Regions from separate parts of the Streptomyces sp. NPDC005485 genome, predicted to be linked through region 1. Evidence: riboswitches for the same ligand, from Rfam matches in the RefSeq annotation. Region 1 holds a riboswitch; each other region holds the start of a gene.

Evidence for each region. Region 1 has a riboswitch for S-adenosylmethionine ahead of ABZS97_RS13450 (amino acid ABC transporter permease). Riboswitches for the same ligand answer to the same signal wherever they lie in the genome.
Region 2: linked by a shared signal. The riboswitch ahead of ABZS97_RS31205 (aminotransferase class V-fold PLP-dependent enzyme) and the one ahead of ABZS97_RS13450 (amino acid ABC transporter permease) in region 1 are both predicted to bind S-adenosylmethionine.
Region 3: linked by a shared signal. The riboswitch ahead of thrC (threonine synthase) and the one ahead of ABZS97_RS13450 (amino acid ABC transporter permease) in region 1 are both predicted to bind S-adenosylmethionine.

The regions. Positions count from the first base shown of each region.
Region 1 covers NZ_JBEXDZ010000031.1:22,728-32,834, reverse strand. The annotation lists gene ABZS97_RS13485 (LLM class flavin-dependent oxidoreductase) at 1-1,040, opposite strand, end outside; gene ABZS97_RS13480 (NtaA/DmoA family FMN-dependent monooxygenase) at 1,037-2,407, opposite strand; gene ABZS97_RS13475 (LLM class flavin-dependent oxidoreductase) at 2,428-3,645, opposite strand; gene ABZS97_RS13470 (putative leader peptide) at 3,723-3,809, opposite strand; gene ABZS97_RS13465 (GNAT family N-acetyltransferase) at 3,869-4,630, opposite strand; gene ABZS97_RS13460 (ABC transporter substrate-binding protein) at 4,717-5,745, opposite strand; gene ABZS97_RS13455 (amino acid ABC transporter ATP-binding protein) at 5,809-6,606, opposite strand; gene ABZS97_RS13450 (amino acid ABC transporter permease) at 6,603-7,583, opposite strand; SAM riboswitch class IV at 7,908-8,016, opposite strand; gene ABZS97_RS13445 (glutathione S-transferase C-terminal domain-containing protein) at 8,082-8,945, opposite strand; gene ABZS97_RS13440 (putative leader peptide) at 9,078-9,188, opposite strand; gene ABZS97_RS13435 (ABC transporter permease) at 9,429-10,107, opposite strand, start outside.
Region 2 covers NZ_JBEXDZ010000117.1:2,700-12,806, reverse strand. The annotation lists gene ABZS97_RS31240 (Ig-like domain-containing protein) at 1-451, shown strand, start outside; gene ABZS97_RS31235 (hypothetical protein) at 534-935, opposite strand; gene ABZS97_RS31230 (heme-copper oxidase subunit III) at 1,138-1,758, shown strand; gene ABZS97_RS31225 (c-type cytochrome) at 1,823-2,632, shown strand; gene ABZS97_RS31220 (Rieske 2Fe-2S domain-containing protein) at 2,629-3,693, shown strand; gene ABZS97_RS31215 (cytochrome bc complex cytochrome b subunit) at 3,690-5,327, shown strand; gene trpD (anthranilate phosphoribosyltransferase) at 5,455-6,519, shown strand; SAM riboswitch class IV at 6,605-6,721, shown strand; gene ABZS97_RS31205 (aminotransferase class V-fold PLP-dependent enzyme) at 6,916-8,277, shown strand; gene ABZS97_RS31200 (Lrp/AsnC ligand binding domain-containing protein) at 8,304-8,585, opposite strand; gene ABZS97_RS31195 (rhomboid family intramembrane serine protease) at 8,582-9,325, opposite strand; gene ABZS97_RS31190 (hypothetical protein) at 9,479-9,718, shown strand; gene ABZS97_RS31185 (NYN domain-containing protein) at 9,753-10,107, shown strand, end outside.
Region 3 covers NZ_JBEXDZ010000102.1:15,753-25,859, reverse strand. The annotation lists gene ABZS97_RS28960 (trehalose-6-phosphate synthase) at 1-1,200, opposite strand, end outside; gene ABZS97_RS28955 (glucosyl-3-phosphoglycerate synthase) at 1,276-2,220, opposite strand; SAM riboswitch class I at 2,392-2,556, shown strand; gene thrC (threonine synthase) at 2,574-3,881, shown strand; gene ABZS97_RS28945 (MoaD/ThiS family protein) at 3,878-4,153, shown strand; gene ABZS97_RS28940 (cold-shock protein) at 4,604-4,810, shown strand; gene groL (chaperonin GroEL) at 5,148-6,773, shown strand; gene ABZS97_RS28930 (NADH:flavin oxidoreductase) at 6,987-8,111, shown strand; gene ABZS97_RS28925 (MFS transporter) at 8,383-9,873, shown strand.

The sequences.
Region 1 (10,107 bases):
CAGGCGAATGGCGGATCCGGGATCCCGCGGCGCAGCACGGGGGCGACCTCGGACTGGAACAGCTCGAGCGAGGCACGGTGCTGGGACTCCGTCAGCCCGCTCGCGTCCGCATGCAGGTGGAGCACGGTGTGCCCGAACTGTTCGTGGTAGCGGTGCACCTTTTCGATGACCTGTTGCGGGCTGCCGATCAGAGCGGAGCTGCGTTCGACGAAGTCCTCCAGGGTGTCGAAGACCACGGGGAGGCCCGCCTGCTCGAAGAAGGCTCGATTGGCCTCGAAGATCGGCCGATAGGCGGCAAGGGCCTGCTGGGAGGTCCGGGCCACGTAGATGCCGGCCGTGCCGGCGCCGACTGCGATCCGTGCCGGGTCGTGGCCGTAGTACTCCCAGCGCTCCCGGTAGTAGCGGATCAACTCGGCGTACGGTTCGATCGGGTTGGTGACATTCGCCGAGAACAGCGGGTCGCCGTAGCGGGCGGCCAGGTCGACCGACTCCTTGCTGGTGGCGCTGCCGTGCCAGACCCGGATCGGCCGCTGGTACGGCCGTGGCCACACCTCGGCGTCGGTCAGCGGGGGACGGAAGCGGGTGTCGGCGGTGACCTTGTCCTGGCGCCAGATCTTCCGGAAGACCTCGTAGCTCTCGGCGTTGCGGTCCCACTGGTCCTCTGGCGTGACGTCGAACAGGTCGCGTTGGGCGGCGCCGTTGCCCTTGCCGATGATCAGGTCGAGGCGCCCGCCCGAGAGGTGGTCGAGGGTGGCGTAGTCCTCGTATGCCCGCACCGGGTCCAGCAGGCTGAGCGTCGTGACGGCGGTGAACAGGCGGATGCGCTTCGTCAGTGCGGCCACATGGCTGAGTACGACGGTCGGGGACGAGGAGATGAACGGGCGCTCGTGCCGCTCCCCCACGCCGAAGCCGTCGAAGCCCAACTCCTCGGCCAGCAGGGCACTGTCGAGGACCTCGCGGAAGCGGTCGTGGGTGGACTTCTGCACCCCGGTGATGGGGTCCCGGCGGTGCACGATGAGCGTGATGGCGAGGAACTTCACGATGCCACCCGCTGATCGCCCCGCAGGTCGTCCGCGAGGCCCAGGTGGTGGCGGAGGGTCGGGCCCTCGTAGTCGGTGCGGAAGACGCCCTGTTCCTGGAGCAGTGGGACGACCTTGTCGGCGAAGACGTCGAGGCCGGTGGGGGTGATGTGCGGGGCGAGAATGAAGCCGTCGCTTGCGTCGGCCTGGACGTAGTCGTTGATGGTCCGCGCGACCGTCTCCGGGGAGCCGACGAAGCTCTGGCGGTTGCCGGTCTCGATGACCAGGTCGCGGATGGACCAGTTGTTCGCTTCGGCCAGCTCGCGCCACTCGCGGGCGGTGGCCAGCGGGTCGCGGTACATCCGGACCTGGGCGCGGCCGCGCGAGATGTGCTCCTCGCTCACCACGGGGTCGATGTCGGGCAGCGGCCCTTCCGGGTCGTAGGACGACAGGTCCCGGTTCCAGACGAACTCCAGGTGCTTGATGGCGGTGGCGCCGCTGACCTGCTGGCGGCGGACGTCCCTGGCCAGTTCCTCGGCCTCCGCGTCCGTGTCGGCGAGCGCGAAGGAGGCGGCAGGCAGGATCAGCAACTGGTCATGGCGGCGGCCGTACTTGGCGAGGCGGTTCTTGACGTCCGTGTAGAAGGCCTGGCCGCCCTCCAGGGTGGCGTACCGGCTGAAGATGGCGTCGGCGGAGGAGGCGGCGAACTCGCGTCCCTCGTCGGAGTCGCCGGCCTGGAAGATGACGGGGCGGCCCTGCGGGGAGCGCGGGACGTTGAACTGGCCGTGGATGTCGAAGTGTCGGCCTGTGTGGACGAAGGAGCCGGCCTTCGCGTCCCGCAGGAAGACGCCCGTGGCCTGGTCGGCGACGATCTCGTCGCCGTGCCAGGAGTCGAAGAGTTCGCCTGCTGTGGCCAGGAACTCCTTGGCGCGGGAGTAGCGCTCGTCCTGTGGGAGGAAGCCGCCGCGGCGGAAGTTCTCGCCGGTGAAGGCGTCCCAGGAGGTGACGACGTTCCAGGCGGCGCGGCCGTCGGAGAGGTGGTCGAGGCTCGCGAACTGGCGGGCCACCTCGTAGGGCTCGTTGAAAGTGGAGTTGATGGTGCCGGTCAGGCCGAGGTGGTCGGTGACGGCGGCGAGCGCGGCGAGGATCGTGAAGGTGTCGGGGCGTCCGACGACGTCCAGGTCGTAGATCTTGCCGCCCTGTTCGCGCAGGCGCAGGCCCTCGGCGAGGAACAGGAAGTCGAACTTGGCGCGTTCGGCGGTCCGGGCGAAGTGCGCGAAGGAGCTGAACTCGATGTGGCTGCCGGCCTCGGGGTCGCTCCACACCGTGGTGTTGTTGACGCCCGGGAAATGGGCGGCCAGATGGATCTGCTTCAGCGGCTTGCTCATGGTCGTAAGGTCCTTCCGGCTCAGGCGGTGGCAGCTGCGGCGTAGCGATTGGCGGGACGGGCCAGCCCCAGCAGGCCGCGCAGGGTGTCGGCCTCGTAGGCAGTGCGGAAGAGGCCCCGGCGCTGGAGTTCGGGGACCAGGCCCCGGGTGATTGCGGGCAGGTCGTGCCCGGCGACGGCGGGCCGCAGCCGGAAGCCGCTCAGCCCCTCCTCCGCCAACTCCTGCAGCAGATCGGCGAGTTGGGTGGGCGTACCGGCGAAGATGCGGGCGTCACTGGTGTACGGCTCCCCCGCCAGGGCGTCGAGACGTGCGCGGCGGTCCTCCGCGGCGGTCTGCTCGTCGTCCAGGAAGACCACCAGGTCACCGAAGACGTGCAGGAGTTCACCGGCGCGTCCGGCCGCCTCCTGCTCGGCGCGGATCTCGGCGACGATCGCCCGGGCGTGCGCGGCGTCCTGCGGGGTGACGTAGCCGACTTCAGCCTGGCGGGCCACCAGCCGGTACGGCACGGTCTGGTGGGCGAGGGCGGTGACCAGCGGCTGGCCCTGCGGCGGGCGCGGGGTGATGGAGGGGCCCTTGACGCTGAAGTGCCTGCCCTCGAAGTCGATGTAGTGCAGCTTGTCGCGGTCGACGAAGCGGCCGGTGGCGACGTCCCGGATCTCCGCGCCGTCCTCCCAGCTGTCCCAGAGCCGACGCACGACCTCTACGTAGTCGGCGGCCTCGTCGAAGTGGTCGGTGAGCCGCTCCTGACCGGCCGGGGTCCGCAACTCCGCCAGGTTCAGCGGCGGGAAGGTGCGGCGGCCGAAGTGGTCGGCCTCGTGCGGGCGGGCGCTGATCTGTACGCGCAGGCCCGCGCGGCCGGTGCTGACGTAGTCGAGGGTGGCGATCGCCTTGGAGAGGTGGAATGGCTCCGTGTGGGTGGCGATCACGGTCGGGACCAGGCCGATGTGCCGGGTGAGGGGGGCTATGCGGGAGGCGGTCAGGACGGCGTCGAGACGGCCGCGGACCTGGTCGGTGCGGCCGTCGAGCTCGCCGTAGTGCGAGGACTGCAGGCCGAGTCCGTCCTCGAGAGTGACGAAGTCGATCAGGCCGCGTTCGGCCTCGGCGACCAGGTCGGCCCAGTAGCCGGCGGTGAACAGGTCCCGGGGGCGGGCGACTTGCTCGCGCCAGGAGGCGGGGTGCCAGCCGGCGCCGTCGAGGGCAACGGCAAGGTGCAGGTGGGAAGCGGGAGTTGGGGACACGAAGGTGCCTTCCTGGAGGTCCGTACGAGATCGCCGGCCCGCGGGAGTGGGGGCGCACGGCGGCTGAGGAAACGGGGTCAGGAGCTACAGAGGGAGCCGGCCACGCGCTGGAGGTCGATGTGGGGCCGGGAGTGGAGGCGGACGGCACGCAGTACACGGGGCACGCGTCGCACCTCCGTCCGAGTGGTCCAAGCACTCACCTTCGACAAGGACAACGGCACGGCTATGCCGTTTCTTCCAGAACGGCGGCCCCGGTGTGCCGGACGAGCGAGAAGACGGTACGGCGGCGCAGGGTGAACCCGACCGACTCGTACAGCCGGATCGCGTTCGCGTTGGTGGCCGCAGCGTGCAGGAAGGGGCGTTCGCCGCGCTCCTTGATGCCAGCGGCGACCGCGCGGACCAGGCGGGTGGCCAGGCCTCGGCCGCGGTGGGCGGGGTCGGTGCACACGGCGCTGATCTCCGTCCAGCCGGGCGGGTGCAGCCGCTCCCCTGCCAGGGCGATCAGCCGGCCCTGGTGGCGGATGCCGAGGTAGGTGCCCAGTTCGACGGTACGGGGCAGATAGGGGCCCGGCTCAGTGCGGGCGACCAGATCCAGGATCTCGGGCACGTCGTCGGGGCCGAGCCGCACGGCCTCCGGGTCGGGCTCCGCGCGCAGGGCAGTGTCCACGAGTTGGACGCCGTGTCCGGTGCGCACGACCTCCCAGCCGACCTGCGCCTCGCTCACGCCCCGCACCGCGGCGGTGCCGCCGGGGCCGACGAGTGCGGCGAGGTCGGCCCAGGCGCGCGGGTCGTCCTTGTCGGAGACGGCGTGGAAGGGGGCCACGTCCTGCTGGTATCGGACGGCGTGGGCGATGGGAGTCCCCCCGCTCGAGCGAAGTCGAGAGTGGGGGAGTTCGGCGAAGGAGGCGTGCGGGCCGGTGAGCGCGGCCCAGGCGGGGTTGTCCAGGATGTGCGAGGAGCTGGCGTCGAGAGCGATGACGGACATGGCGTGGCGGTCTCCGGTGTGCGGCTCGGGTTGGCGTGCCGGCGACTCCACCGCGGGGCGGCGGCCGAGTCCCCGGCACACGGTGGTCAGGAGTTGTCGAGCGGCAGTCCGGGCGGGTTGACCTCGGACTTGGCTACGGCCTCGTTGGAGAGGTTGTAGGCCTTGAGCCACTCGGCGTACTGACCGTTCTTGATCAGGTAGTTGATGGCGTCCGCGAGCGGCTTGGCCAGGCCGCTGTCCTTCTTCGCGGTGGCCGCGATCAGGCCCTGCAGACTCGCGCCGGCGCCGGAGTAAGTACCCGCCGTACGCGTGGCGTTGGGCGTGGTGGCCACCTGCCGGTTGTGGTACGCGATGCCGGGGTTGGGGCCGAAGTACGCGTCGATCTTGCCGCTGGACAGAGCGAGGTAGACGCTGTTGCTGTCCTGGAAGTACTTGACGGTGAGCTTCTTGCCCTCCTTGGCCAGCTTCGCCTTCCATTCCAGGAGGATCTTCTCCTGGTTGGTGCCGGAGCCCACGGAGACCGTCTTGCCGGCGAGGTTCTCGTAGTTGCCGTCGAAGTTCCAGGTGCTCTTCTTCGGCACGGTGAAGGCGAGGTTGTCCTGCCGGTAGGAGGCGAACTCGTACTTCTTCTTGCGTTCCTCGGTGTCGGTGACGTTGGAGAAGGCCACGTCGACCTTGCCGCTGTCGATGCCGACGAAGAGGTTCTCCCAGGTGGAGTTCTTCACCTCGGGCTTGAGGCCGAGGACGGTGGCGACGAGGCGGCCGAGGTCGGGCTCGGCGCCGGTGAGGGACTTCTGGTCGCTGCCCACGTAGGCCAGCGGCGGGAAGCCGGCCGGCAGGGCGCCGATGCCGATCTCCAGCTTGCCGCTCCTCCTGACGGCGGCGGGCAGTTCGGCACTGAGGGCCTTGACCTCGGAGACCTTGACGGACGTCTGGTGGGCGGCGCCGTTGGAGACCTGGCCGATGACGACCTCGCCGGACTTGGCGGCGGCCTGGGTGGAGGTGGCCGCGTCGCTGTTGCCACCGCAGGCGGCGAGCCCGGTGGCCAGGGAGGCGATGGCGGTCGCCGCAGTGATGCCGCGTATCAGGCTGCGTCGGGTGAACTGGGTGGGCATGGCCGTTCCTTGTCGCTGGAGATGATGAGGGTGACGTGGGGGGACGTCTACTGGGGGCGGCGGTCAGAGGACCTTGCTGAGGAAGTCCCTGGTCCGTTCGTGCCGCGGCTTGTCGAGGACCTCGGAGGGCGGGCCCTGCTCGATGATCTTGCCGCCGTCGATGAAGACGACCCGGTCGGCGATCTCGCGGGCGAAGCCGATCTCGTGGGTGACGATGACGAGGGTGGTGCCGCTGGTCGCCAGGTCCTTGATGACGGCGAGGACCTCGCCGACCAGTTCGGGGTCGAGGGCGGAGGTGGGCTCGTCGAAGAGGATGACGCCGGGGCGTAGGGCGAGGGCGCGGGCGATGGCGACGCGCTGCTGCTGGCCGCCGGAGAGCTGGCGCGGGTAGGCGCCGGTCTTGTCGGCGAGGCCGACGCGGCCGAGTAGTTCGCGGGCGAGCTCCTGGGACTCGGGCTTGCTGAGCCTGCCGGTGGCAACGGGGGCGGCGGCCACGTTGTCCAGGACGGTCAGGTGCGGGAAGAGGTTGAAGTTCTGGAAGACGAAGCCGATGCGGCCGCGCTGGGTGAGGATGGCCCGCTCGCTCAGCTCCTTGAGCTGCTCGCCGTGCCGCTTCACGCCGATCGGTTCGCCGTTGATGCTGACGTAGCCGATCTCGGGCTTCTCCAGGTGGTTGATGACCCGCAGCAGGGTGGACTTGCCGGAGCCGGACGGGCCGAGGATGACGGTGACCTCGCCGGGGCGGACGGTCAGGTCGACGCCGTCCAGCACTCGGTGAGTGCCGTACCACTTGTGCACGTCGTGGACCTCGACGGTGGCGGCCTCGGCGTCCGCCAGGGCTTCGAGCGTCTTGGCGGTCATACGGCGGCCTCCCGGCGGATGCGGGCCCGCAGGTCGGTGAGACCGGTGCGGAGCTTCTGCAACGGAGTCGGCGGCAGGGCGCGGGTGGCACCGCGGGCGTAGTACCGCTCGACGTAGAACTGGACGACGGAGACGACGCTGGTCAGGATCAGATACCAGACGGTGACGACCAGCAGCAGCGGCACGATGTCGCCGGGGTAGGTGGAGCCCATGGTCTGCGCGGAGCCGAACAGGTCGAGCAGGGAGACGTAGAAGACGAGCGAGGTGCCCTTGATCAGGCCGATGAGCTGGTTGACGTAGTTCGGGACGATGGACCGCAGGGCCTGTGGAAAGACGATCCTGCGGAACTGGTAGCCCTTGGGCAGGGCGAGCGCAGCCGCCGCCTCGTGCTGGCCCTGGTCGACGGACAGGATGCCGCCGCGGACGACCTCGGCCGCGTAGGCGGCCTCGTTGAGGCTGAGGCCGATGACGGCGACGACCATGTCGGTGGCGAGTCTCGACTCGTCGAAGGAGAAGAAGGCCGGCCCGAAGGGAACACCGATGCTCACCGTCTTGTACAGGGCACTGAAGTTGTAGAGGAAGATCAGCACCACGATGAGCGGGACGGAGCGCAGCGCCCACACGTAGGTCCAGCTGACCGCGCGCAGCACGGGGCTCTTCGACAGCCGGGCCAGGGCGAGCACGATGCCGCCGACCAGGCCCAACACCGCGCTGTACGCGGCGACTTCAAGGGTGATCACGAGGCCGTCGAGGATGGTGGGCCGCAGGAACCAGTAGCTCCAGCGGTCCCACTGGTAGAAGGGGTTGGTGACCAGTCCGTGCACGAACTGGGCGATCAGGACCAGGACGACCGCGGTGGCGATCCAGCGCCCTGGCCGCCGCAGCGGCAGAACGCGCTGGGCAGTGAGGGCTTTCGACGGTTCGTCGGCGGTCGGCGCCTCGGGACGGGTGATGGTGGCACCAGGGGGTTCACTCATGGTGGGCTCCGGCTGGGTGGGTACACCCGGGAAGCGCGGCGGCATGCGGGGGCGCACACGACGGCGAGGTACCGGGGGCGGGGAGGACAACGGCACACCGCAGAGGCGGTGTTCGTCAGGGAGTGCGGGGGCTGCGGGGAGGTGTCAGCCCCGACAGCGGGCACAGCCCGGTGCGGTACACAGTGCGCTGTTCACGCGGAGCAGATCGACAGCGCGATCGGCGACGAACACGTTCGCGTACGACCGCACGCAGCCCTGGGAGCGGCGTGCGGCCGTCCTGGGAGCTGCGTACATGGCGTCACCGTCACTGTTCCGGCCCTGTGGGCCTCGCGCTTACCGAAACTTCTTCGGTCCGGTCGTCACCTGGGGCACCCCACCGCGGTGCGAGGGTTGCCGGTCAGCTAGCCAGGGCTTGTCGCTGACGCTCATGACCGTTCTGAGCCGTAGTTAAGACAATTGCCTGAACGAATGTCAACGCCGGTCCACCAGGTGGAACGGCTAACGGGCTGAGTGTGCCGCCCAGTCCAGGATCTGGACGGCTGCACCGGCGGCCTCCAGGCCATGGCAGCGGGCGTGGTGACGGCGTTCGATGCCCCCGAGGTCAAGGTGGCCGCCGAAGGCCGGATGCGCGGCCATGCGGCGGGCGTAGGCCCACAGGGTCGGATGGTCGGCGATGCGCTGGACAGCACAGGCGTCGAGGTGGTTTCGGTGCACCGTGTCGAGTTGGACCAGCGCGGCCCACAACTCGACGTCAGCGGCGGTGATTTCGTCGCGGATCAGGTACGTACGTCCTTCGAGCCAGCGTTCCAGGGCGCTGAGCGTTTCCAGCAGCGTGGTCAGTTCCACGTCACGTTCCACCGGCCCACCACCGGCCGATCCCGCGCGCTGTGCGGCCTGTTCGATGCCCTGCGCGCACATCCGCTCGACCGCCTCGATCTCCGACTCCGCGCCGCACGGGTAGAGCGAGAGACGGTCACCGCCGAAGCGGCGGTCGAGGTCGCGCATGATGTCCGGGGCATGGGTGCTGACGATCCGTCCGGACCAGTCGTCGCTGAGCACCGGCGCGACGGCCGGACCGGTGTAGCGGTGGGCGCTGGCCTCGTACAGCGACCGCAAGGCCGAGTGGCCGCCCTCGGGGCTGTCGGGGACGGCCGGCAGGAAGGTGGCCGGACAGACGGTGTCCAGGCCGAGCAGGCTGTGGGTGATGGCGATGCGCAGGCCGTCGGGACAGGCGGTCGACAGATGGAGGCGGTAGCGGCCCGGAACTGCGTAGTGGCCGCTGCGTGCGTCCCGGCCGATGCGGCCCCGGAAGACGGGCGCGGCTCGATCGGAGGCGTGGGCGGCCAGCGGTGTCACGGTCATGACTCTCCCCAGGAGCGGGCGCGGACGTACGCGCGGCGGAAGCGACGTTGGTCGAGGGAGCGGGGCTCATCCGTGCGCGCCGGAGGCGTGAGCCCCGCTCGCGGGGCGCCGCCGGCACAGGATGGGCGCGGCTCAGCCCTGGGGGCTGATCGCGCTGCAGACACGCAGCAGATCGATGTGACGGCGGGAGGTCAGAAGAGGCGAACGGCTCACTCGGACGGTGACCGGCTCAACGCGCCTCATATTTTCCCTACCTATTCACTAGGATTCCCTCAGTGAGTGTCGATCCGACCGACAGCGGCGTCAAGAGGGCCGTCCCGCATCGCGGACACCTCGATGGACGACGGCCACGCTCGACACACTCAAAACGCGTCTTCGCAATCAACCGTCGGGACGCGGCGACGGTCTCGTGTGAGGGAACTCGCACCGCATGTCCTCGGCCGGTCTAGACGCCCAAGGCGTTGTGTTCCTTCCCGTCCGGGGTCAGGGCTTGAGGCGGCCGGTGGCGAACATCGCCGCCGACCAGGCGGTCAGCGTCGCCGCCAGACCCCAGACCACGGCAAGGGCCCAGCCGGCGCTGACGTCGCCTTGGCCGAGGAACCCGATCCGTTCGACCTGGACCAGCCAGAAGACCGGGTCGAGGTGGCTCACGTAGTTCCAGAACGGCGGCAGTTGGTGGACCGAGTAGAAGACGCCGCCGAGGAAGCCCAGCGGCAGCAGGATGATCGACTCCATGGCGTAGACATGGTCGAGGGACCTGGCGTGGCCGCCCGCGATCACGCCGACCTGCGCGGCGACCAGGAGCACCCCGAGCGTGCCGAACAGCAGGACGACGGGGCGGGCCGGGGTGCCGCCGTGGGTGAGCGGCAGGGCCGCCGCCAGGACGCCCGCGCCCACGACGACGCCTCGGGCGACGCCGGCGCCCACCAGTGCCGCGTTGATCTCCCACCACCTGAGGGGGCTCGCGAACACGTCGTTGATGTACTGGTCCCGGCGGGCCTCGAACAGGCTGGTCGTCCCGTTGAAGAAGCCGACGTTGACGATCGCCTGGGCGAAGAGGCCGGGCACGATGAAGCTGCCGTAGCCGACGCCGTCGATCGTGTCGACATGCGAGCCGAGAGCCGATCCGAAGACCACGACGAACAGCACGGTCGACAGCACC
Region 2 (10,107 bases), on a different contig from region 1:
CGGCAAGCCCGGTTTCGAGACCCGCAACGGCGTCAAGGTCGTACTGGGCAAGGAGTACTTCGTACGGATGCGCGGTACCAGCATCGGCATCGCCGAGGGCAGCTCCGACTCGTACGACCTGCCCGTGTACTACGCCACCCGCGTGACCTGGAGCGGCGAATACGTGCACGCCGCGCCCTGGTCCGTGGGCGAGCAGGGGTACGCCAACGTCAGCCACGGCTGCACCGGGATGAGCACCAGCGACGCCGAGTGGTTCTTCGACCACGTCCGCGAGGGCGACATCGTGAAGGTAGTCAACTCCAACGGCGACACCATGGACCCGTTCGGCAACGGCTTCGGCGACTGGAACCTCGGCTGGAAGAAATGGCGCACCGGCAGCGCCCTTCTGAAGGGCACGCCGGACGGTCCCAGCCCGGCGGACAGGGCCCGCCTGAGGCCGGAGAGTGTCTGAGGCGCCCCGCAAGGGGCGCGGGGAACGGCGCGAGCAACCAAAGACTGCCCGCGGTCGCCGGACGGCGGGCAGTCCCGAACCCTCAGGCGCTCAGCGCCGCCCTCCGACGGAGCAGAGAGGCCAAGGAGGCCGCGAACTCCACCGGATCGACCGGCAAGGTCACCGCGGCGTCCGCGCGGCTCCACGTGGCCAGCCAGGCGTCCTGTGGGCGGCCGATGAGGACGAGCACGGGCGGGCAGTTGAAGATCTCGTCCTTGATCTGGCGGCAGACGCCCATTCCGCCCATCGGAACGGCCTCCCCGTCCAGGACGCAGACGTCGATGCCGCCCCGGTCCAGTTCCTTGATGACGGCTGCGTGTGTCGCGCACTCGATGAACTCGACCTGAGGCACGTCGGCGGCCGGCCTGCGGCCCGTCGCGAGCCGTACCTGCTCCCGGGTGTTGGAGTCGTCGCTGTAGACCAGCACCGTGGCGGTCGGCTGCATTGTTCCTCCGCGCATCTAGAAGACACAGTTTCCGCGACTTTGGCGTCGTACGGGCGTGAACCGATGCGCGGATGCTACTCCTCCGGACACCTCGTCAACCACGGTTCGGACAGGGCTTCGATGGGCCATACGGGCAGGACACACGCCGCGGACACTCCGAACGGCACCCCCCGGGGTGAGGGCGGGATAAGCGACCGACATAATGTCGGTCGTGGCGACAGCAACGACAGTAGAAACAGGGCACGCGCACCCGTCGGTCAATCGGCCGAACCTCACCAGCGTCGGAACCATCATCTGGCTGAGTTCCGAGCTGATGTTCTTCGCGGCCCTCTTCGCGATGTACTTCACCCTGCGATCGGTGACCGGGCCGGATCACTGGAAGGAAATGGCGTCCAGCCTGAACTTCCCGTTCTCCGCGACGAACACCACGATCCTGGTGCTCTCCTCCCTGACCTGCCAGCTCGGCGTGTTCGCCGCCGAGCGCGGGGATGTGAAGAAGCTCCGGGGCTGGTTCATCGTCACCTTCATCATGGGTGCGATCTTCATCGGCGGTCAGGTCTTCGAGTACACCGAACTGGTCAAGAAGGACGGGCTCTCGCTCTCCTCCGACCCGTACGGCTCGGTGTTCTACCTGACCACCGGCTTCCACGGTCTGCATGTGACCGGCGGCCTCATCGCCTTCCTGTTCGTCCTCGGCAGGACGTACGCGGCCAAGAGGTTCACCCATGAGCAGGCAACCGCCGCCATCGTCGTGTCCTACTACTGGCACTTCGTCGATGTGGTCTGGATCGGCCTCTTCGCCACGATCTACATGATCAAGTAATCGGGCGAACCGCCCGAAACATCCAGAAGCACCGACGCAGAAGATCCTGACACCGGGGTAATCCGTGAAAAAGCTCTCCGCACGACGACGCCATCCGCTGGCGGCGGTCGTCGTCCTACTCCTCGCGCTGGCATGCACAGGGGGGCTGTACGCCGCGTTCGCACCCGCGAGCAAGGCGCAGGCCGATGACACCGCCCAGTCCCTCGCCATCGACGAGGGCAAGAAGATCTACTCCGTGGGCTGCGCAACCTGCCACGGAACCGGCGGTCAGGGCACCTCCGACGGGCCGAGCCTGGTGGGGGTCGGCGCCGCGGCGGTCGACTTCCAGGTCGGCACCGGCCGTATGCCGGCCCAGCAGCCCGGTGCCCAGGTGCCGAAGAAGAAGGTCATCTACTCGCAGGCCGACATCGACCAGCTCGCGGCGTACATCGCCTCGCTCGGCGCCGGTCCCTCGGTTCCGACGAAGAACCAGGTCAGCCCGGAGGGCGCGGACATCGCCAAGGGCGGCGAGCTCTTCCGCACCAACTGCGCGCAGTGCCACAACTTCACCGGCAAGGGCGGTGCGCTGACCCACGGCAAGTTCGCGCCGGACCTTGAGGGTGTGGACCCGAAGCACATCTACGAGGCCATGCAGACCGGCCCGCAGAACATGCCGTCCTTCCCCGACACGACGCTGTCGGAGAAGAACAAGAAGGACATCATCGCGTACCTCGACGCGGTCAACGGTGACGACACCGAGAGCCCCGGCGGCCTCGAGCTGGGCGGTCTCGGACCGGTCAGCGAGGGACTGTTCGCCTGGATCTTCGGCCTCGGCGCCCTGATCGCCGTCGCCGTCTGGGTCGCCGCTCGGACCGCAAAGGCCAAGAAGTCATGAGTAGCCAAGAGATTCCAGAAGAGAACCTGCCGGTAGCGCAGGACGACGAGCACGGTCACGGCACGGTCGCCGTCGCGGACGAGAAGAACCCGTTCGCCGACCCCGGCCTGCCGCCCCACGAGCACCGTGTCCAGGACATCGACGAGGAGGCCGCCAAGCGCTCCGAGCGCGTGGTCGCCTTCCTGTTCACGCTGTCGATGCTGGCCACCGTGGGCTTCATCGCCTCGTACGTGGCGATCCCGAACGACAGGGCGATCTACGTCTTCCCGATCGGGCACATCAGCGCGCTGAACTTCGCGCTGGGAATGACCCTCGGTATCGCGCTCTTCACCATCGGCGCGGGGGCGGTCCACTGGGCCCGCACCCTGATGTCCGACGTGGAGATCGCGGACGAGCGTCACCCGATCGAGGCCCCGCCCGAGGTCAAGGCCAAGGTCATGGCCGACTTCAGGGACGGCGCAAGGGAGTCGGCGCTCGGCCGCCGCAAGCTGATCCGCAACACGATGTTCGGCGCGCTGGCCCTGTTCCCGCTCTCCGGCGTCATGCTGCTGCGCGACCTCGGCCCGCTGCCCGGCACCAAGCTGCGTCACACGCTCTGGTCCAAGGGCAAGCTGCTCGTCAACATGAACACCAACGAGCCGCTGCGTGCCTCGGACGTCGTGGTCGGTTCGCTGACGTTCGCCAAGCCCGAGGGCCTGGAGGAGCACGACGAGGACTTCCAGAAGGAGATCGCCAAGACTGCCCTGATGATCGTCCGGCTCCAGCCGGACAACATCAAGGACAAGAAGGAACTCGAGTGGTCCCACGAGGGAATCGTGGCCTACTCGAAGATCTGCACCCACGTCGGTTGCCCGATCTCCCTGTACGAGCAGCAGACGCACCACGTCCTCTGCCCGTGCCACCAGTCCACCTTCGACCTCTCCGACGGTGCCCGAGTGATCTTCGGCCCGGCCGGTCACGCCCTGCCGCAGTTGCGCATCGGTGTGAACGCAGACGGCTACCTCGAGGCGCTCGGCGACTTCGAAGAGCCCGTCGGTCCTGCATTCTGGGAGCGCGGATGAGCACTACCACCACCTCCGACTCGCGTTCGCGCGAGAAGGCGCCCGCCGGTGAGCGGGTGGCCGACTGGGCCGACGGCCGTCTGGGGATCTACTCCCTGGCCAAGTCCAACATGCGCAAGATCTTCCCCGACCACTGGTCGTTCATGTTGGGTGAGGTCTGCCTCTACAGCTTCATCATCATCATCCTCACGGGTGTGTACCTGACGCTGTTCTTCCACCCCTCGATGAACGAGGTGGTGTACGACGGCAGCTACGTCCCGTTGCAGGGTCAGCTGATGTCCGAGGCGTTCAACTCGACCATGCACATCTCCTTCGAGGTGCGCGGTGGTCTGCTGATCCGGCAGATCCACCACTGGGCGGCGCTGATCTTCCTCGCCGGCATGTTCGTGCACATGATGCGCGTGTTCTTCACGGGTGCGTTCCGCAAGCCCCGTGAGGTCAACTGGCTGTTCGGCTTCCTGCTGTTCGTCCTGGGCATGTTCACCGGCTTCACCGGTTACTCGCTCCCGGACGACCTGCTCTCCGGAACCGGTGTCCGCTTCATGGAAGGCGCGGTCCTGTCCGTGCCGATCGTCGGCACGTACCTGTCGTTCTTCCTCTTCGGCGGAGAGTTCCCGGGCGGCGACTTCGTGGCCCGCTTCTACTCGATCCACGTACTGCTGCTGCCGGGCATCATGCTCGGCCTGGTCGTCGGCCACCTGATCCTGGTCTTCTACCACAAGCACACGCAGTTCGCGGGCCCCGGAAAGACCAACAAGAACGTCGTCGGCATGCCGCTGCTGCCGGTCTACATGGCCAAGGCCGGAGGCTTCTTCTTCCTGGTCTTCGGTGTCATCGCGGTCATCGCGGCGATCGCCTCGATCAACCCGATCTGGGCCATGGGTCCCTACCGTCCGGACCAGGTGTCCACCGGCGCCCAGCCCGACTGGTACATGGGCTTCTCCGAGGGCCTGATCCGTGTCATGCCGGGCTGGGAGATCAACCTCTGGGGTCACACGCTCGTCCTGGGCGTGTTCATCCCGCTGATGATCTTCCCGCTGGTCCTGGTCGCGATCGCGGTCTACCCGTTCATCGAGTCCTGGGTCACCGGCGACAAGCGCGAGCACCACATCCTGGACCGCCCGCGCAACGTCCCGACCCGCACGGCCTTCGGTGCCGCGTGGATCAGCTGGTACTTCGTCCTGCTCGTCGGTGGTGGCAACGACCTCTGGGCCACGCACTTCCACCTGTCGATCAACTCGATCACCTGGTTCGTCCGGATCGCGTTCTTCGTCGTACCGGTGCTCGTGTTCATCGCCACCAAGCGGATCTGCCTCGGCCTCCAGCGTCGCGACCACGACAAGGTGCTGCACGGCCGCGAGTCGGGCATCATCAAGCGCCTGCCGCACGGTGAGTTCGTCGAGATCCACGAGCCGCTCAGCCAGGACGCGCTGCACACCCTCACCGCGCACGAGCAGTACCGGCCCGCCGAGATCGGCCCGACGGTCGACGAGAACGGTGTCGAGCGCAAGGTGAGCGGCACGCAGAAGCTGCGCGCCAAGCTCAGCAAGGGCTACTACGGGGAGAACAACCAGATCCCCAAGCCCACCGTCGAGGAGTACAAGGAGATCACGAGCGGCCACGGCCACCACTGATCCCCGCCCAGCGGTACTGATCGCCACGGCAGGAGCCCCGTCCAGTTCATGGACGGGGCTCTTTGCCGTCCGCGGCCCTGGATAGGGTGGACCCAGCTTGTACGTGTCTACGAACCCAGGAGCGGCAATGAGTGCTGTGACCCCCGCTGGAGGCGACATCGCGGCGGGCCGTTCCTGGCCCGAGGTGCTGAACGGCCTCCTCGACGGCCGTGACCAGAGCGCGGACCACACCGCCTGGGCGATGGACCGCATCCTGCGCGGCGAGGCGACCGACGCCCAGATCGCCGGCTTCATGGTCGCGCTGCGCGCCAAGGGCGAGACCGTCGAGGAGATCACCGGGCTCGTCCGGACGATGTACGAGCACGCGAACGTGATCGAGGTGCCGGGCGAGACCGTCGACATCGTCGGAACGGGGGGCGACGGCGCCAAGACCGTCAACATCTCCACCATGTCGGCGATCGTCGTGGCCGGTACGGGCGCCAAGGTCGTCAAGCACGGCAACCGCGCCGCGTCCTCCGCGTCCGGCTCCTCCGACGTACTGGAGAAGCTCGGCGTCAACCTGAACCTGAGTGTGAAGCGGGTCGCCGAGGTCGCCGAGGAGGCCGGGATCACCTTCTGCTTCGCCGTGAAGTTCCATCCGGCGCTGCGTCATGTGGCCGCCGCACGCGGCCAGTTGGGCATCCGTACGACGTTCAACGCCCTTGGCCCGCTCACCAACCCCGCCCGGGTGAAGGCGCAGGCCGTCGGCGTCGCGGACCCCCGCATGGCGCCCATCGTGGCCGGCGTCCTCGCCGAGCGCGGCAACTCCTCGCTCGTCTTCCGCGGTGACGACGGCCTGGACGAGCTGACGACCACCGCCACCTCCCACGTCTGGGTCGTCAGGGACGGCAAGGTGCGCGAGGAGTCCTTCGACCCGCGCGACACCGGCCTCGCCCTCGTCCCCGTCGAGGCGCTGGGCGGCGGCGACCCCTCGTACAACGCGGAGGTCGCCCGACGGCTGCTGAACGGCGAGACCGGCCCCGTACGGGACGCGGTGCTGCTGAACTCGGCGGCCGCGCTGGTGGCTCTCTCGCCGGGCGACGGAACCCTCGCGGACCAGCTGCGCGCCGGAATGGAGAAGGCGGCCGAGGCCATCGACTCCGGGGCCGCCAAGCGGGTCCTGGAGCGGTGGGTGGCGGCCAGCAACGCCTGAGCCGTACGCGATGTGACGCGAGGCGCAGTCCGGATCCTGGACTGCGCCTTGCGCGTCGAAGATCGTGTGGCAAGATGCTGTACCAGGTCATGAGCGACAGTCATGAGGCCCCGGCCGACTGTCCGGCAACCCTCCGTCCGTGGCGGGGTGCCCCGGGTGAAGACCAGGCCGTAGGCAGCGAGGTCTACGGCAAGCGCGGACCCTTGCGCACTCATTTCGAGTGGCGCATCCCTGGGGTCCTGGTCCTCAAGGGAGCAGTCTCGTGAGCAAGCGAATGCGATAGGGCTTTTCGGAGCCCCTTTTCCGCACCCTTCTTTTCACCTCCTCCTGCGCTGAGCCATACCCGTCGACGGGTGCTCGCGCAGTGACTTCGCCTGCCTCTCACGGGAGTTCGCCATGTCTGTCTCCATCGCTGCCATCGACCAGACCCTTTGCACCCCTCTGCCCGTTCTGGGCCGGGATGTGACCGTCCCGCTCGTCACCGGTGGCGAGGTCACCTACGCCGCCCTCGACTACGCGGCCAGCGCCCCGGCGCTCCAGCGGGTGTGGGACGACGTCGCCGCGTACGCCCCCTACTACGGCAGCGTGCACCGTGGCGCCGGGTACCTCTCGCAGCTGTCCACCGACCTGTTCGAGAACGCCCGCGTGACCGTCGCCGAGTTCCTGGACTGTCGTGAGGACGACCAGGTCGTCTTCACCCGGTCCACCACCGACTCCCTCAACCTGCTCGCCGCCGCTCTCCCGGCCGACTGCCAGGTCTTCGTCTTCGAGACCGAGCACCACGCCTCGCTGCTGCCCTGGCGGGACGCCCGGGTGACGTACCTGAACGCCCCGCGCACCCCCGGCGAGGCCGTCGCCACCCTGGAGCGCGCCCTCGCCGACCGCGACCCCTACGGCCCGGCCCTCGTCTGCGTCACCGGCGCCTCGAACGTCACCGGTGAGCTGTGGCCGGTGCGCGAGCTGGCCGCCGCCGCCCACGCGCACGGCGCCCGCATCGTCCTGGACGCCGCGCAGCTCGCCCCGCACCACCCGGTGTCCGTGCAGGACCTCGACGTGGACTGGGTCGCCTTCTCCGGGCACAAGCTGTACGCGCCCTTCGGCTCCGGCGTCCTCGCCGGCCGCTCCGACTGGCTGCGTGCTGCCGAGCCGTACCTCGCGGGCGGCGGCGCCAGCCGCAAGGTCGCGCGGCGCGAGGACGGGGGAGTGGACGTCGAGTGGCACGACACGGCCGCCCGCCACGAGGCCGGTTCCCCGAACGTCATCGGCGTCTACTCCATCGCGTCGGCCTGCAAGGCCCTGACCGAGGCCGGCTTCGACACCCTGGTCGCCCGCGAGCAGCAGCTGATCGACACGGTCCGCGAGGGCCTCGCCGAGGTTCCCGAGGTGCGTGTGCTCTCGCTGTTCGGCGACGACGCCCCGCGCGTCGGCGTCCTCTCCTTCGTCGTCGAGGGCTGGAACAGCTCGCACTTCGCCGCCGCGCTCTCCGCCGAGTACGGCATCGGCGTCCGCGACGGCCTGTTCTGCGCGCACCCGCTGGTCCGCACCCTGCTGGGCAGCGACCCCGGGACCCAGGGCGAGTGCGGTGCCCCCGAGGCGGCGCCCGGGGAGAAGTCCCTCAACGCCATCCGCGTCAGCTTCGGCGCCGGTACGCCCGACGAGCACGTGGAGCGTTTCGTGCGCGCGGTGAAGGAGCTCGTCCGCGACGGTGCGCGGTGGCAGTACCGGACCGAGGGCGGGCGCTGCGTGCCGGCGGTCTGAGCCTTTGTGAGGCGGTGTTCAGCAGGTCAGGAGTCCAGACCGATCGCGAACGCCGCCTCCAGGTCGTGCTGGGAGTACGTACGGAACGCGACGTGGGTGTCGGTGGCCTCGACGCCGGGGATCTTGCTGATCTGGCCGGGGATGATGTCCGCGAGGTCGTCGTGGGCCTTCACGCGGACCATCGCGATCAGGTCGTAGGTGCCGGTGACGGAGAAGACCTCGCTGACGCTCTCCAGCGCGGCGATCGACTCGGCGATCTCGGGGATCCGGTCCACGCTGGTCTTGATGAGGACGATCGCGGTGATCACGGTTGGTTCTCTCCCTCGGGGGCCGCTGCTGAGGCCTTCACTCTAGTGGTTGGGCCGAATCGGACCCACGCGTAGACGAAGCCCAGACCGAAGCCCACCAGGTGGGCCAGGTAGGCGACGCCGGGGCCCTGGGCGGCCCGGCCCGCCGCCAGCCACTGCAGGGCGGCCCAGAAGGGCAGGACCAGCCAGGCCGGGAAGCGCAGCGGCAGGAAGAACAGGAACGGGAAGAGACTGGTCACCCGGGCCCCGGGGAACAAGTACAGGAACGCGCCGAGGACCGCGGAGATCGCCCCGGAGGCGCCGACCAGTGTCTGGGCGGAGCCGGCGTTGGCGGCCGCGTACCCCAGCAGGGCCAGATAGCCGCAGCCCACGTAGAAGAGGGCGAACTCGATGTGGCCCATGCGTTCCTCGGCCATCGCCCCGAAGACGTAGAGGAAGAGCATGTTGCCCAGCAGATGCAGCCAGCTGCCGTGCACGAAGAGCGCCGTCGCGGGTGTCAGTGCGGCGCGCGGGGCGCCGCCGAGCAGCTCGGCCGGGACGACGCCCCAGCGCGCGAAGTAGGCGCGCTGCGCGGCGAGCAGTTCGTCACCGGTGCCGTAGACGGGATTGAGCCCGGCCGCCGGACCGATCACGAAGATCAGGCAGCACAGGACGATCACTGCGTACGTCATCGGCGCCGGCTGCCGGCGGAGGGCTCCGCCGACCGCCGCACCCCAGCTGCCGCCCCGGTTGCCGATCATGAACAGAGCATGGCGTAACGGGACCGAACCGCACAGACCGCCTCGCCGCCGTGGACAGCCGAGCGTCGAGTCCCCGCCAGGCCGTAGGGTAACGAGCCACACGCACCGGGCGACCGGTTCGGACGCACACTAGAAGGAAAGCGACCAGCCACGATGACGGTTCCCCCGCCCACCGCCGAGACCCGGTGGCGCTGCACCCTCTGCGGCAATCTGACGCGTTTCGACGTGACCCGCTCGTCGAAGGTCGTCGAGTACGTACACCTCGACCTGGCCGGTGAGCCGAACGTCGAGGAACGTGAGGTGGTCAGTGAGACCATCGAGTCGGTGCGCTGCCGCTGGTGCAACGCCGTGGATCAGGTGGAACTCGTGGACAGGCCGGGCGCCGGCTCCTGAGGGAGCAGGCCCCGCACAGGCATTGGGGTGACGGATGGTGGAGACCACAGGCGGGGAGCCGGACGACGGCACCGCTGAGGTGCTCGACCGTCCGCTGCCCGACGGCGTGCGCCGCCGTGTCGTGCAGATCGTCTCTGACGGCTTCGGCGGACTGACCGTCGCCGAACTGCCCGCTCCGCTGCGGCAGTATGCCCGGTTCACCCCGACCCGCCGGGCCAAGTTCGCGGGCAACGCGATGGCCGCGGCGCTGGAGACGGACCCGCTGTTCAGACAGCGGATCGCCGAGAAGCTCCGCGAGGCCCAGCCGGAACTGGCCGCGGCCCTCGACTCGGCCGCGCCGCCCCCGGCCGCCGACCCGCTGGACGTGGCGGCGGCCGCGTACGTGCTGC
Region 3 (10,107 bases), on a different contig from region 1:
CCGGGACAGCACCAGCACACACCCCTCGTCGGAGACCACCGGGACCTCCTTGGCGACCAGGTTCATCCCGTCCCGGACGGGGTTGACCAGCGCCACGTCGGCGAGCCGGTAGGCGGCCAGCGAGCGGGCGAAGTCGTCCTTGACGTGCAGCACCACGGGGGTCCAACCCGGCGTCCCGTAGCGGGAGTTGATCTCATCCGCCAGGCGCTGCACCTCGGCCGTGTAGTCGCGGTACACGGCGAGGTCCTGCCGGGAGGGGTAGGCGAACGCCACGTGCACGACCCGCTCGCGCCACGCGGGCTCGTCCTCCAGGAGCTGCCGAAAGGACAGCAGCCCGCGCACGATGTTCTTCGACAGCTCCGTGCGGTCCACCCGCACGACGGTCCGGCGGCGCTCACCGTCCGGGCCCCGCCCGATCTGCTCGCGCAGCGCGGCCATCCGCTCGCCGACGTCCGCCTGGTGCGCGCGGGCGCGCAGGAAGTCGGCGTCGGCGCCGAGCCCGTGCACCCCGACCCGGGTGCCGCCGAGCCCGCCCACGAGGGCGTCCGCGCAGGCGGTGAACGCGTCCGCCCAGCGCCGCGTCAGGAAGCCGAGCCGATCCGCGCCCAGCATGCCGTGCAGAACCTGCTCGGCGATGTCGTCGGGGAGCATGCGGAAGTAGTCGACCGGCGCCCACGGGGTGTGGGAGAAGTGGCCGATCCTGAGGTCGGGGCGCAGTTCGCGCAGCATCCCGGGGACCAGCGTCAGGTGGTAGTCCTGCACGAGCACCGCCGCACCCTCGGCCGCCTCGTCGGCCAGCGCCCGCGCGAAGGCACGGTTGTACGTCTCGTACGACGCCCACTGGCGCCGGAACTCCGCGTCGAAGACGGGCTCCAGCGGCGTCTGGTACAGCAGGTGGTGGACGAACCACAGCACCGAGTTCGCGATGCCGTTGTACGCGTCCGCGTGCACGTCGGCGTCGATGTCCAGCATCCGTACGCCGTCCTCGCCGACCCCGCGCCGCACCGCCTCGCGGTCCCCGTCACCGAGCGCCGAGCACACCCACAGGGCGCCCGCGTCCGGCCCGATCGCCGAGAGCCCGGAGACCAGCCCGCCCCCACCGCGCCTGGGGGTGAGTTCCCCGGTCTCGTCCAGCGAGTACGAGACCGGGCCCCGGTTGGACGCGACGAGAATCCGATGAGCACCGTGCGCAGAAGCCATACGCCTCAACCTAGCCCGGCTCGGAAACGCTCAAACGTACGGAAGCGATACGGCAGGACGTATACAACCGCCCGATCACGCCACTCTGCGTGACTGGTACTCCGCGATGTCCGCCATCGGCGGCCGCTCCTCGGTGTCGACCGAGTGCGTGCGCGGCTCGAAGCCTTCCCTGCCCCGCTCGAACTGGGTGAGGGACGGGCGGATCAGATGCCCGCGGGCCAGCCGCAGCTGCGCCGTGCGGTAGATCGCGGCGGCCATGCGGCCCAGCGCCTGTCCGTCCTGGTGGCGGTGCTTGCGCACACCCACGTCCACCTGGGCCAGCGCGTCCAACCCCACCAGGTGCAGCGCGTCGACCAGCATGCCCAGCTCCACCCCGTACCCGACGGGGAACGGCAGCTGTTCCAGCAGGGAGCGGCGGGCGGCGTACTCCCCGCCGAGCGGCTGGACGAAGCCGGCCAGCTGCGGCCAGTGCATGTTCAGCAGCGGGCGCGCCATGAGTTCCGTGACCCGGCCGCCCTGACCTGCGGCAGAGCCCAGCGGACGGTCGTACATCGCCTTGACGAGGTCCACGCCCGGCTCGGTGAGCAGCGGCCCGACGATCCCCGACACGAAGTCCGACGAGAACTCCTTCAGGTCCGCGTCGATGAAGCAGACGATGTCCCCACCGGTCACCAGCAGCGACCGCCACAGGACCTCGCCCTTGCCGGGCACGGCCGGAATGCGCGGGAGTATCTCGTCCCGGTGCACCACCCGGGCCCCCGCGGCGGCGGCGACCGCGGAGGTGCGGTCCGTCGAGCCGGAGTCGACGACGACGATCTCGTCGACGAGGGGCACCTGGTGCATCAGGTCATGGCGGATGACCGCGACGATCTCACCGACCGTCTCCTCCTCGTTCAGCGCGGGCAGCACGACGCTCACCGAGGAGTTCGTGGCACGCTTCGCGGCGACGAGCCGGTGCAGCGGGCGGTCGGAAACGGACCAGGAGCGGGTACTCAGCCACCGCTCGACTTCTTCCAGCACAGTCTGCGGCTCCTCACTGTCTGACCCCATGATCCCTCGACCATGTGATCCATCTCGCGGTTCGGACGACTATCTCAACTGTCCTGGCCTTCGGTTACAGTCTTGAACAACGCGGATGACCATCGCATGTCGGGGGTCGCCACCGCGTAGCAGAGATCAACAATCGAATACCGCTCATCCAGAGGGGCAGAGGGATACGGCCCGTTGAAGCCCCGGCAACCCTCCAGTCGGTTCTCGTACGACATGCACGTCATCGACGTCGTCGCAGCGAGGCTCCCGACTAGGGAAGGTGCCAAATCCGTCTCACGGCGAAGTGCGCCGTGAGGAAGATGAGGAGAAAGGGCCTCGCCTCCATGGCTGCGCAGACTGATGTAGACACCACGATCACCACTGCAGGCACCACGAACTCCGTCGATCTGGGTCCCGCCGCGGCGCTCTCCTGCCGCGAGTGCGGACACCGTGTGCCCCTCGGCCCGGTCTTCGCCTGCGAGGAGTGTTTCGGCCCCCTCGAGATCGCGTACGACTTCTCGGCCTACGACACCGAAGAACTCCGCAAGCGTATCGAGGCCGGCCCCGCGAACATCTGGCGCTACGCGCCGCTGCTTCCCGTCCCGGCCGACGTGGCGGAGAAGCCGAACATCAACCCGGGCTGGACCAAGCTCGTCCAGGCCGACAACCTGGCCCGCGAGCTGGGCGTCGACGCCGGCAAGCTGTTCGTGAAGGACGACTCCGGCAACCCGACGCACTCCTTCAAGGACCGCGTCGTCGCGCAGGCCATCGAGGCGGCGCGCGCGTTCGACTTCACCACCCTCTCCTGCTCCTCCACGGGCAACCTGGCCGGCGCCGTCGGCGCCGCCGCCGCCCGGGCCGGCTTCCGCTCCTGCGTGTTCATCCCGCACGACCTGGAGCAGGGCAAGGTCGTCATGGCCGCGATCTACGGCGGCGAGCTCGTCGGCATCGAGGGCAACTACGACGACGTGAACCGCTTCTGCTCCGAGCTGATCGGCGACCCGGCCGGCGAGGGCTGGGGCTTCGTCAACGTCAACCTGCGCCCGTACTACGCGGAGGGCAGCAAGACCCTGGCGTACGAGATCTGCGAGCAGCTCGGCTGGCAGCTGCCCGACCAGCTCGTGGTGCCCATCGCCTCCGGCTCCCAGCTCACGAAGATCGACAAGGGGCTGCAGGAGCTGATCAAGCTCGGCCTCGTCGAGGACAAGCCGTACAAGATCTTCGGCGCCCAGGCCGAGGGCTGCTCGCCGGTGTCCGTCGCCTACAAGGCCGGCCACGACGTCGTACGCCCGCAGAAGCCGAACACCATCGCCAAGTCGCTCGCCATCGGCAACCCGGCCGACGGGCCGTACGTGCTCGACATCGCACGCCGTACCGGCGGTGCGGTGGAGGACGTGAACGACGAGCAGGTCGTGGACGCGATCAAGCTGCTCGCGCGGACGGAGGGCATCTTCGCCGAGACGGCGGGTGGCGTGACGGTGGGTGTCGCGAAGAAGCTGATCGAGAACGGTCTGCTCGACCCGACCCTGACCACCGTCGTGCTGAACACCGGCGACGGCCTCAAGACCCTGGACGCGGTGGCCGGCACCGGCCTGACCGCGACCATCCGCCCGAACCTGGACTCCTTCCGAGAGGCTGGCCTCGCATCATGAGCGTCAACGTCCGCATCCCCACCATCCTGCGCACCTACACCGGCGGCCAGGCCGAGGTGAGCGCCGAGGGCGCGACCCTCGCCGACGTCATCGCCGACCTGGAGAAGAACCACACGGGCATCGCCGCCCGCGTTCTCGACGACCAGGGCAAGCTGCGCCGCTTCGTCAACGTGTACGTCAACGACGACGACGTCCGCTTCGAGCAGGGTCTGGAGACGGTGACGCCGGACGGCGCGGGCGTCTCGATCATCCCGGCCGTCGCCGGAGGCTGACCGCCCCTTTCGTTACCTTCGGTAACGGCTGTCACTCATTGTTCATCGAATTGCCCTCTCCGTAAGAGAAACGGAGGGGGCAATTCTGTATGGTTGAGCGCGGTACAGTTGGGGAACCTGCTTCGCTTTCCGAGTCGTCCTCATGCCGGGCGCATATGAGTTCTCGCCCGACACCCGATAAGAAGCAGCCAAAGTGCCCCATCATTTCTAGCCGTTTATGGCATTTATGGGGCCCGACTTGCCCTGAATCTGCGCAAATTCTCCGCATTTTCCCGATCGGTCATGCCCAGAATTCTCGTCCGATTGACCTGTTGCAGACGGCAGTTGGACAGATACATTCAGCCGCGGTCGACGCGTTCCGGCGCACACCCCCAACCGTTGGGGGGTGAGGTCTGACCCGGATCCACGAAGTGTGGATCTGTGCAAGGGCCAGTAATAGGGGAGTTAGGCATGGCTCAGGGCACCGTCAAGTGGTTCAACGCGGAGAAGGGGTACGGCTTCATCGCGGTCGACGGTGGTGCGGATGTATTCGTCCACTACAGCGCGATTCAGATGGACGGCTACCGCACCCTTGAAGAGGGCCAGCGGGTCGAGTTCGAGATCTCGCAGGGTCAGAAGGGGCCGCAGGCGGACATGGTCCGACTGGCTGCCGGCTGAAGCACGCGCCGACTGAACACAAACAGCGACGTGACGAAGGGCTCGTACCTCCAGGGGTACGAGCCCTTCGGCGTGCCCAGGGATGCGGGCGGACGGCCCCGCGCCCCGCGCACGCGCCCCCCTGCTCACCTGGGGATCAACCCGAGCCGCTTGCACTCGGCAGGGGCGAGTGCTAATCATTGGCGTTAGCACTCTGAAGGTGAGAGTGATAACGAGGACCGGGTCGGTGAGGCTCGCAGGCCAAGTGGGGCAAGGAACCACGAGGCCGGCAGGCCGTCCGTCGCGGGCGCGGGCGCGGTCCTGGAGATTCCACCCCAGTCCGGGAGGACCACTTCACATGGCCAAGATCATCGCGTTCGACGAGGAGGCACGGCGCGGTCTCGAGCGCGGGATGAACCAGCTCGCCGACGCCGTCAAGGTCACCCTTGGCCCCAAGGGCCGCAACGTCGTCCTCGAGAAGAAGTGGGGCGCCCCCACGATCACCAACGATGGTGTTTCCATCGCCAAGGAGATCGAGCTCGAGGACCCGTACGAGAAGATCGGCGCCGAGCTGGTCAAGGAAGTCGCCAAGAAGACGGACGACGTCGCCGGTGACGGTACGACCACGGCGACCGTTCTGGCGCAGGCGCTGGTCCGCGAGGGCCTGCGCAACGTAGCCGCCGGTGCCAACCCGATGGCCCTCAAGCGCGGTATCGAGAAGGCCGTCGAGGCCGTCTCCGGTGCCCTCCTTGAGCAGGCCAAGGATGTCGAGACCAAGGAGCAGATCGCTTCCACGGCCTCCATCTCCGCCGCCGACACCCAGATCGGCGAGCTCATCGCCGAGGCCATGGACAAGGTCGGCAAGGAAGGCGTCATCACCGTCGAGGAGTCCCAGACCTTCGGTCTGGAGCTGGAGCTCACCGAGGGTATGCGCTTCGACAAGGGCTACATCTCGGCGTACTTCGCCACCGACATGGAGCGTATGGAGGCCGTCCTCGACGACCCGTACATCCTGATCGCGAACTCCAAGATCGCGAACGTCAAGGACCTGCTCCCGCTCCTGGAGAAGGTCATGCAGGGCGGCAAGCCGCTGCTGATCATCGCCGAGGACGTCGAGGGCGAGGCCCTGTCGACCCTGGTCGTCAACAAGATCCGTGGCACCTTCAAGTCCGTCGCCGTCAAGGCCCCGGGCTTCGGTGACCGCCGCAAGGCCATGCTCGGCGACATCGCCATCCTCACGGGCGGCGAGGTCATCTCCGAGGAGGTCGGCCTCAAGCTGGAGAACGCCGGTCTCGACCTGCTGGGCCGTGCCCGCAAGGTGGTCATCACCAAGGACGAGACGACGATCGTCGACGGCTCGGGCTCGGCGGACCAGGTTGCCGGTCGCGTCAACCAGATCCGCGCCGAGATCGAGAACAGCGACTCGGACTACGACCGCGAGAAGCTCCAGGAGCGTCTGGCGAAGCTGGCCGGCGGCGTGGCCGTCATCAAGGCCGGTGCCGCCACCGAGGTCGAGCTCAAGGAGCGCAAGCACCGCATCGAGGACGCCGTTCGCAACGCGAAGGCGGCCGTCGAGGAGGGCATCGTCGCCGGTGGTGGCGTGGCCCTGCTCCAGGCTTCCTCGGTCTTCGAGAAGCTCGAGCTCTCGGGTGACGAGGCGACCGGCGCCAACGCCGTGAAGCTCGCCCTGGAGGCCCCGCTCAAGCAGATCGCCGTCAACGGTGGTCTCGAGGGTGGCGTCATCGTCGAGAAGGTGCGCAACCTGCCCGTCGGTCACGGCCTGAACGCCGCGACCGGTGAGTACGTCGACATGATCGCCGAAGGCATCATCGACCCGGCGAAGGTCACGCGCTCTGCCCTGCAGAACGCCGCGTCCATCGCCGCGCTGTTCCTGACCACCGAGGCCGTCATCGCCGACAAGCCGGAGAAGGCCGCCGCGGGCGGCGCTCCGGGCGGCATGCCGGGCGGTGACATGGACTTCTGATCCTTCACGGATCGGCGGAGTCTGTCAGTTCCGAGGGCGGTACCCCTTCTTGGAGGGGGTACCGCCCTCGGGCGTATCCGGGATCACACCCCGACCGGCGGATACGGGCGGAATTCCGGGGTCTGCGGAGCCGTTGACATGGGAGAGTCGATGCATGCGCACATACCGTGCGTTATGTCCCCCGGTGAGTCCCGAAGTCCCAAGGAGTTCCGCGTGTCCCTCAGTGCCCCCGCCGGCCGTGCGGCCGAGATCCTGTCCCGGCCCGTCTCCATCAACGGTCTGACCGTCCCGAACCGGATCGCGATGGCGCCCATGACCCGGCAGTTCTCCCCGGGCGGCGTTCCCGGCGAGGACGTGAGCGGGTACTACGCCCGCCGGGCCGCCGCGGGCGTCGGCCTGATCGTCACCGAGGGCACGTACGTCGGCCACGAGTCGGCCGGGCAGAGCGACAGCATCCCGCGCTTCCACGGCGAGGAGCAGCTCGCGGGCTGGGCGAAGGTCGCCGACGCGGTGCACGCGGCGGGCGGCACGATCGTGCCGCAGCTCTGGCACATCGGCATGGTGCGCCGGGCGGGCGAGCCGCCGTTCGCGGACGCCCCTGCCGTCGGCCCCTCCGGCCTTCACAAGGAGGGCGGCAAGGTCACCGGCAAGGCCATGACGCAGACCGACCTCGACGACGTCATCGGCGCCTTCGCCGCGGCCGCCGCCGACGCCGAGCGCATCGGCTTCGACGGGGTCGAGCTGCACGGCGCCCACGGCTACCTGATCGACCAGTTCCTGTGGGCCGGCACCAACGTCCGCACCGACGGGTACGGCGGTGACCCCGTCGCCCGTACGAAGTTCGCGGCGGAGATCGTGGCCGCGGTGCGCGCCGCCGTCTCCCCGGACTTCCCGGTCATCTTCCGCTACTCGCAGTGGAAGCAGCAGGCGTACGACGCCCGGATCGCCGAGTCCCCGGAGGAGCTGGAGGCGATCCTGACGCCGCTCGCCGAGGCCGGAGTGGACGCCTTCCACGCCTCCACCCGCCGCTACTGGGTGCCCGAGTTCGACGGCTCGGACCTCAACCTGGCCGGCTGGACGAAGAAGATCACCGGCAAGCCCGCCATCACGGTCGGCTCGGTCGGCCTGGACGGCGAGTTCCTCAAGGCCTTCGAGGGCGAGGGTTCCGCCGTCAAGGGCATCGACGACCTCCTCGACCGCCTGGAGCGCGACGAGTTCGACATGGTCGCCATCGGCCGCGCGCTGCTTCAGGACCCGCAGTGGGCGGCGAAGGTCCTGGCGGGCCGCTACGACGAGCTGGCGGCGTACGACGCGGCTTCGCTGGGGTCGTTGAGCTGAGCTGAGGCGAGCGCGCCGCGTGGCGCGCGCTGCACGCTCCTGAGTTTGGCCGCACGCCCCTGAGTTTGTGAGGGCGGCACCCACGAGTTTGTGAGGGCGGCACCCCGACATCGGTCGGGGTGCCGCCCTCAGGCGTGTCCGGGGTGGGCGTGCGGGGGTCCGACGGTGCTGATCTGGTCACCTTGCTTAAGTCAATCAAGTGACTTAAGCTTGCGTAAGTCAAGTAGTTCGGTAGGTCGCACAGTCCCGCTCATCCGACGGAGGCCCTTCCATGTCCGACGCCCTCGCCCGACCCGCCGCGGCGGGCGGTTCCGCCCCGCCGCGGTCGAACGCCGTGGTGGCGGTCCTGGCCTTCGCCGGAATCGTGGTCTCGCTGATGCAGACCCTCGTCATCCCGATCGTGCCCGAGCTGCCCAAGTACCTCGACGCCTCGGCGTCGAACACCGCCTGGGCCATCACCGCCACGCTGCTGGCCGCCGCCGTCGCCACCCCGGTCGCGGGCCGCCTCGGCGACATGTTCGGCAAGCGCCGCATGCTCCTGGTCAGCCTGGTGCTGCTGGTCACCGGTTCACTCGTCGTCGCGATGGCCGACTCGCTGGTCCCGGCCATCGTCGGCCGCACTCTCCAGGGCCTCGCGGCCGCCGTGGTCCCGCTCGGCATCAGCGTCATGCGGGACGTGCTGCCCGCCGAGCGGCTCGCCGGGTCGACCGCGCTGATGAGCGCCTCGCTCGGGGTGGGCGGCGCCCTCGGTCTGCCCGCCGCCGCCTTCATCGCCGACAACTTCGACTGGCACATCCTGTTCTGGACGTCCGCCTCGCTCGGCGTCGTCGCCTTCGCGCTCGTCCTGACGTTCGTACCGGAGTCCAAGGTCCGCACCGGCGGCCGCTTCGACCTGGTCGGCTCCATCGGTATGGCCATCGGTCTGGTGTCCCTGCTGCTGGCCGTCTCCAAGGGCGCCGACTGGGGCTGGACGAGCGGGACCGTCCTCGGTCTCTTCGCCGTGGCGCTCCTCGTGCTGGTGGCGTGGGGCTTCTACGAGCTGCGCACCGCCCAGCCGCTGGTGGACCTGCGCACCACCGTGCGCCGCCAGGTGCTGTTCACCAACCTCGCGTCCATCGCGTTCGGCTTCTCGATGTTCGCCATGTCGCTGGTCCTGCCGCAGCTGCTCCAGCTGCCCGAACAGACCGGCTACGGCCTCGGCAGGTCCATGATGACCGTCGGTCTCGTGATGGCCCCGCAGGGTCTGGTGATGATGGCCATGGCGCCCGTCTCCGCCGCGATCACCAAGACGAAGGGCCCGAAGATCACGCTGATGTGCGGCGCCGTCATCGTCGCCGCGGGCTACGGCCTCAACATCCTGCTGATGTCCGAGGTCTGGCACCTCGTCCTGGTCTCCTGCGTCATCGGCGCCGGTGTCGGCTTCGCCTACGGCGCCATGCCCGCCCTCATCATGGGCGCCGTGCCCGCCTCCGAGACGGGCGCCGCGAACAGCCTCAACACCCTGATGCGGTCCATCGGTACGTCGTTCGCCAGCGCCATCGCCGGCGTCGTCCTCGCCCAGATGACCACCGATCTCGGCTCCCACGCCCTCCCCTCCGAGAACGGCTTCAAGGTCGTCATGGCCATCGGCGCCGGCGCGGCGATCCTCGCCTTCGTCCTGGCATCGTTCCTCCCGGGACGCCGAACCGACGCGACACCGGCGGAGCCGGCCATCACTCCCGACGCGGGCGAGTCGGCGGAGGTCTCGCAGACAAACGCGTAACGCGCAGGTTCCGGACGTTCCGGAGGGGCCGCCCCATAGCGATGGGGATGCCGCCTTCGGGTGGATCTCGTGACAACTGCCTGTCCGTGGGGGTGGGTTGCTGTCACCATGGCATGCGGCTCGGGGGGTCGCATGAGCGCGGACTGCCTCACGGTCACACCGGGACAGAGCCTTGGGGGGACACATGGCAGGGATGCGCAGGGTTGCGGTCGGGATCGGTGCCGTTGCGGTGGC